One region of the Caballeronia sp. AZ1_KS37 genome, then DNA from elsewhere that is predicted to be linked to it. Evidence: predicted binding sites of a transcription regulator. Region 1 holds the regulator's gene; the other holds the start of a gene.

What was found. The regulator FliA, encoded in region 1, starts transcription of late flagellar genes. The targets are predictions, from matches to a motif close to CTAAAGTTTNNNNNNNNNNNGCCGNTA.
Region 2: a site for FliA is predicted at 1,860-1,886, ahead of motA (flagellar motor stator protein MotA). Genes of this name have one in related genera too.

The regions. Positions count from the first base shown of each region.
Region 1 is NZ_JALQDP010000024.1:148,113-151,524, reverse strand. It holds gene flhF (flagellar biosynthesis GTPase FlhF) at 1-763, shown strand, start outside; gene NCS00_RS13970 (MinD/ParA family ATP-binding protein) at 756-1,673, shown strand; gene NCS00_RS13965 (RNA polymerase sigma factor FliA) at 1,692-2,423, shown strand; gene NCS00_RS13960 (GGDEF domain-containing protein) at 2,430-3,412, opposite strand, start outside.
Region 2 is NZ_JALQDP010000001.1:253,867-257,278, forward strand. It holds gene flhD (flagellar transcriptional regulator FlhD) at 295-618, shown strand; gene flhC (flagellar transcriptional regulator FlhC) at 637-1,191, shown strand; gene NCS00_RS01205 (hypothetical protein) at 1,211-1,621, opposite strand; gene motA (flagellar motor stator protein MotA) at 1,932-2,792, shown strand; gene motB (flagellar motor protein MotB) at 2,818-3,412, shown strand, end outside.

The sequences.
Region 1 (3,412 bases):
GCAGCAGGTGCTCGAATCGAACATTCCGGTGATGGACAGCGAAGACGCGCTGATGGAACGCGGCGGCGTGTTCGCACTGATGGGCCCGACTGGCGTCGGCAAGACGACCACGACGGCCAAGCTTGCCGCGCGCTGCGTGATGCGCTTCGGCGCAAGCAAGGTCGCGCTGCTCACGACCGACAGCTACCGTATCGGCGCGCACGAGCAACTGCGCATTTTCGGCAAGATTCTCGGTGTGTCGGTTCACGCGGTGAAGGACGGCGCGGACCTGCAACTCGCGCTTTCGGAACTCCGCAACAAACATATCGTGCTGATCGACACGATCGGCATGAGCCAGCGCGATCGCATGGTCTCGGATCAGATCGCGATGCTGTGCGGCGCGGGTCATCCGGTGCAGCGCATCCTGCTGCTCAACGCGACGAGCCACGGCGACACGCTCAACGAAGTCGTGCAGGCCTACAAGAGCGCGGCGGACCAGCCGCCGCTCGCGGGCTGCATCCTGACCAAGCTCGACGAAGCGACGAATCTCGGCGGCGTGCTCGATACGGTCATCCGCTACAAGCTGCCGGTGCATTACGTGTCGACCGGTCAGAAAGTGCCGGAGAACCTGTACGTCGCGACCAAGCGGTTTCTCATCAAGAGCGCGTTCTGCATCCCGCGCGACAACTCGCCCTTCGTGCCGCAAGACGAAGAAACGCCTGCGCTGCTGTCCGCGTTGTCCGCGCGCGCCACGACCGAACTGCATGAGGTGCACTTTGGATAAGTTCGTGCTCGACCAGGCGGAAGGCCTGCGACGGCTCCTTACGCGCGCCGGTTCGCGCGTGGTGGCGGTCGCGGGCGCACCGGCGGGCATCGGATGCACGTCGGCGGTGGTGAATCTCGGCGCGGCGCTTTCCATCCACGGCAAGGACGTGCTCGTGATCGACGAGCACCGCAACGCGGGATCGGTGAGCCGTCTCGTGGGCACCGAAGACGCGGGCGCGCTCGCCTCGGTGATGTCGGGCCGGCGCATGCTCGGCGATGCCGTCGAGCGCACGCCGTTCGGCTTCTCGCTGATGGCCGCGCCGCGCGACGAACGCATCGTTCACGATGCCGCGCAATGCCGCGCGCTGCTCGACGGTCCGGCGGACATCGTGCTGATCGATGCGCAACTCGATCGCCACGGCGCGCTGTCGACGCTCGCGGCGCAGGCGCATGACTTTCTTATTGTGACGCGGGTAGCCGCGTCGGCGATCACCGAGGCGTATGCGTGCATGAAACGACTGCACTACGCCCATGCGATCGGCCAGTTCCGCGTGCTCGTCAATCACGTGCAGAACCCGGCCGACGCGGCGGTCGCGTTCGACAACCTGTCGGGCGTCGCGAGCCGGTATCTGGCCGTGTCGCTCGTGCAGGCGGGATATGTGTCCGAGGATGCGCGCGTCGCTCGGGCGATGGAACTCTCACGCTGCGCAGTCGAAGCGTTCCCGGCCACGGCCGCGGCGCGCGACTACCGCGCAATCGCGGCGGAGCTCCTGCACTGGCCGATGCGCCCCGCGCCTTATATGCGCGATGCGGGCGGCCAGGCCGACGCGCGAAATCCGGTTAGCGACTCTGTACAGGGCGCGCGGGAGGCGTCGCATCGTGCGGCTGCGCTTCACGACTTTGCATTGAGCAGCACGGCGTCGATGTGATCAAGATAGGTGACCAAGATGTATAACGCCCAAGGCAAACTCTCACAGTCGGAAGTGCTGACGAAATACGCACCGCTCGTTCGACGGCTGGGGCTCCAACTCGTCGCCAAGATGCCGGCGAGCGTCGATCTCGACGATCTCATTCAGGCCGGCATGATCGGCCTGCTGGACGCGGCGAGCCGCTACAAGGAAGATCAGGGCGCGCAGTTCGAAACATATGCGAGCCAGCGCATCCGCGGCGCGATGCTGGATGAGCTCCGCGCGAACGACTGGCTGCCGCGCAGCATGCGCAAGACGTCGCGCGAAGTGGAATCGGCGGTGCACAAGGTCGAGCAGAACCTCGGCCGCGCGGCGAGCGAGCAGGAAATCGCCGAACACATGAAGATGCCGCTCGACGAATATCAGTCGATGCTTCAGGACCTGCACGGCAGCCAGCTGATCTATTACGAAGACTTCGATCGCTCCGCCGACGACGAGCCGTTCCTCGACCGCTATTGCGTCGATCGTTCGGATCCGCTGTCCGCGCTGCTCGACGACAGCCTTCGCGGCGCGCTGATCGAAGCCATCGACAAGCTGCCCGAGCGCGAGAAGCTCCTGATGAGCCTCTATTACGAACGCGGCCTGAACCTGCGCGAAATCGGCGCGGTGATGGAAGTGAGCGAGTCGCGCGTGTGTCAGTTGCACAGCCAGGCGGTCGCGCGTCTGCGCACGAAGCTGCGCGAGCAGGCGTGGACGAGCGTCGAGGCCTGACGTTCTCTAGCTGATCTCGAAGTCCCGCGTCTCGGCGAAGACCGTTTTCCCTTCGCCGAGACTTTTCGCGCGGTACATCGCGCGGTCGGCGGCGCGCAGCACGGCGGTCATGCCGGTTTGATGCGCGGACGCCGCGCTCGAAAGCAGGCATGCGCCGATGCTCGCCGATACCGACACCGGCCGCTCCTGCACCGACGTAATTTCGCCGAGCGCCGAATGGATGTTGTCGGCCACCGACAACACGGCGTCGCGGTCGCGCATCTGATGCGCGAGCACGACGAACTCGTCGCCGCCCAGACGCGCGATGGTGTCCGACTTGCGCATGCGCTTCGCGAGCGAGTCCGCGAAGGCTTGCAGCAGCAGATCGCCGACGGCGTGACCGTAGGTATCGTTCACTTCCTTGAAGCCGTCGAGATCGATCAGAAGGAGCGCGGTGGCGTGATCGCCATTGGCTTCGGGCGCGTTCATCGCGCGATCGACGACTCTTTCCAGCGCGTACCGGTTCGACAGACCCGTGAGCGGATCGGTCGATGCCTGACGCGCTAGATCGCGATTCGCGTTGCCGAGCCGATCGACGAGCACGCTCAGATACACCGATGCGCCGAGTACGCTCAGCGCGAGCCCGATCGCGGCGGGAAGATTCTCGTGCCACCACGGCTGCCAGACGGCCATCGCCGTGACGATGATGAGCGCCGTCGCGCACGATACGGCGAGCGTGCGCTTGCCGTATCGGCATCCCGAACCGATCAGAAACCAGAACATCACCCAGAGAAGCGACAGCGCCGTTGCGCCGCCCGCGGCGAGCGCGAGCCCGAGGATCGTCTGATCGGCGATGGTCGTGACGGTCAGGCGTGCAACAGAAGGCGCGCTCATGCGGCTGACGATCAGAAGCGTGATCGCCCCATAAGACACATAGAGCGCGACGAGGCGCGTGGTCAGGAAGGCATCGTGTGAAGGGCGGAGCCACGCGAAAACGCCGTAAGCCAGAA
Region 2 (3,412 bases), on a different contig from region 1:
GCGCCCGTCGTAAAAATACGGGGCGCGGCTATTAAGTCAGACGAATACGTGCCGATAACGCATGTCTGCCGAGCGGCATCGAAGCGGCCGGCTTGTAAGAAATTTTCCTACACGATTCTTCGCGAAACTCCGTCGCAGCGTCGGATGCTTTGTCCGACAGGCGCGGCCGCGGGCATCGGCGACAATCGAATCGACAACAGACAACACGCGCGGGGCCGCATTCGCGTTTCTTTGCGAATTCGAGCAAACGTTCCCGCCGGGCCTGACCAGCCACGTTTCGATTCGGGGAAAAAGATGACGACCAGCACTACGAGTACGCTCGCGGAAATCCGCGAGGTGAACCTGTCGTACTTGCTCCTCGCTCAGCGGCTTCTTCAGGAAGACCGCATCTCGGCGATGTATCGCCTGGGCCTTTCGGAGCAGGTTGCGCAAGTTCTGGCTTCGCTGACGCTCGCGCAGGCAGTGAAAGTGGCGTCGTCGAGCCATTTGCTGTGCCGCTTTCGTTTCGATGACCACGCGATCCTTTCGTCGCTCGCCGACAAGGACCGCAGCGCGGCGCTCGCGCACGCCCACGCGGCGATTGTGCTGGCGGACAGTCCCGTCGAGCAGATCGGCTGACGCCGCGCGCGAAGCCCGATGGCGACGAAAAGCGTGGTCGCGGAGGTCCGCGAAATCACTTTGGCGATCGAGCTGATCGAGCTCGGCGCGCGCCTGCAACTGCTCGAAGCGGAAACGAGCCTGTCGCGCGACCGTCTCATCAAGCTCTATAAGGAACTGAAAGGCGTGTCGCCGCCCAAGGGCATGCTGCCGTTCTCGACGGACTGGTTCATGACGTGGCAGCCGAACATCCATTCGTCGCTGTTTCACGGCATTTATCGCTTCATGGCGGCCAACGACAAGAGCCAGCCGACGATTCACGCGATCGTGAAAAGCTACCGCCTCTATCTCGAACACGCGGCGCTGTACGGCGACGAACCCGTGCTGTCGCTCACGCGCGCGTGGACGCTCGTGCGCTACTTCGAATCCGGCATGCTCCAGACCAACGTCTGCACGCGCTGCCGCGGACGTTTCGTCGCACATGCGTACGAACTGCGCGCCGGTTACGTGTGCGGCCTCTGCCAGCCGCCATCGCGCGCGGGCAAGACGCGCAAGGCGGGCGCGGACCGCGAAGCGGGGCGGATCGCCGCCTGATCCGCGCGCCCGCGTCCGTCTAAAAGCGATCGTGGTACGAAAGCCCGACGGTCATCCCGTGCGGCGTGCGCTGATACGGGATCGCCCAATGCGTCACCGATGCGCCGATCCACGCACCGAGCGCGTCGGCGGCCAGATCCTTGTAGGAGAAGCCGTCCGTGCGGCAGGTTCCGTCGACGATTTCCTTCACCAAGCCCGGCGCAGTGCCGATCAACGTGCCGTAGACGACCGGATGGTCCGAGCCGCGCGTCAAATAGGCGCCGAGCGCGCCGAACGGCGCGGACGCGGCCACGTGGGCAAGTTTGTCGGAGCCGGTCCAGCTATCCGATGTCTGCATACGCCAGCCGCCGCGCGAACCGCTGCAGTCGAAACCCGCATGGGCGAATGAACTCGCGGTCACTGTCAGCGCGAGCGCGCTGGCCTGTTTCATTGCTCTTGTCATCGTTCTCTCCGATTTCACGACTTCGCGTCTCCAACAAAACTGAACGCGCGTTCGTATTATCGGCAGGAAATGTGATGTTTCGTGTCGAACGGGAAAATTTTGTTTCGCCGTTAGGAAAAGTTCGATATTTGGTTGCCGTAAATCAGCGATTGAGACGCAGATTTTGCGAAACAGCGAGAAGGTCGCGCGGCAAACCGCACGGAACGTACAGTGGTTTGACCGTGCCCCAAAGTTTTCCAGTCGAGTGCCGTAAACCACTTAACGGCGGTCTTACCGCATCAAACGTGAGGACTCGACTGTGCTGATTTTCATTGGATCGCTCGTGACATTGCTGTCCGTCTTCGGCGGCTATGCCATCGAAGGCGGCCACCTTGGCGCGCTCATGCAGCCGGTCGAAATTCTGATGATCGCGGGCGCGGGCGTCGGCGCGTTCATCCTCGGCAACAACGTCAAGACCATCAAGGCGACGATTCAGGTGCTGCCGACGCTCTTCAAGGGCGCGAAGTACGACAAGAGCATGTACATGGAGCTGATGGGCCTGCTCTACGTGCTGCTCGCGAAAGCGCGCAAGGAAGGCACGCTCGCGCTCGAAGCGGATATCGAAGATCCGGCGAAGAGCCCGGTGTTCAGCCAGTACCCGAAGATTCTCGCGGACCATCACATCGTCGAATTCCTGACGGATTACCTGCGCCTCATGGTGAGCGGCAATATGAACGCGTTCGAGATCGAAAGCCTCATGGACGAGGAAATCGAGACGCATCACGTCGAAGGCGAAGCGCCGGCGCACGCGCTCACCAAGGTCGGCGACGCGATGCCCGCGTTCGGCATCGTCGCGGCGGTGATGGGCGTCGTGCACACGATGGCCTCCGCCGATCAGCCGCCCGCGATTCTCGGCGAGATGATCGCGCAGGCGCTCGTCGGCACCTTCCTCGGCATTCTGCTTTCGTACGGCTTCATCGGACCGCTCGCGAACGTCGCGGAACAGCGCGTCGCGGAGCAGACCAAGATGTTCCAGTGCATCAAGGTGACGATCCTCGCGAGCCTGAATGGCTACGCCCCCGCGATCGCGGTGGAATTCGGCCGCAAGGTGCTGTTCTCGACGGAGCGCCCGTCGTTCTCCGAGCTGGAAGAACACGTGCGCAAGGTCAAGTCGAAGTGACTTCCGCCATAGTCGAGACACAGCGATGAGCAACGATACCGATCGCCCGATATTCATCAAGCGCGTCGTCGCGGGCAAGAAAGGCCATCACGGCGGCGCGTGGAAACTCGCCTACGCGGACTTCATGACCGCGATGATGGCGTTCTTCCTGCTGATGTGGCTGCTTTCATCGACGTCGCCGGTGCAGCGGCGCGGCATCGCCGAATATTTTCAGATGCCGCTCAAGGCCGCGATGGTCGGCGGCAAGACCGTCGGCATGGACAACAGCATCATCATGGGCGGCGGCCGCGACATTTCCAGCACCGACGCAGGCGCCGCGCGCAAGACCGATGGCGCCACGCAGCTCGCGCAGCGCGCCTCGTCCGACACCGACGAGGAACTGCTCAAGTCCGCGCAGGGCGAGCTCGAACGGCGCGAGCAGGTGCGCCTGCACGATCTTCAGGTGAAGCTCATGGCCGCGATCGAGGCCAATCCGACGCTGCGCCAGTTCAAGCAGCAGATCCGCATCGAATCGACGCAACAGGGCTTGCGCATCGAAATCGTCGATACCCAGAAGCGCCCGATGTTCGCGCTCTCCAGCGACGCCGTGCAGCCGTACATGCGCGACATCCTGCGCGAGA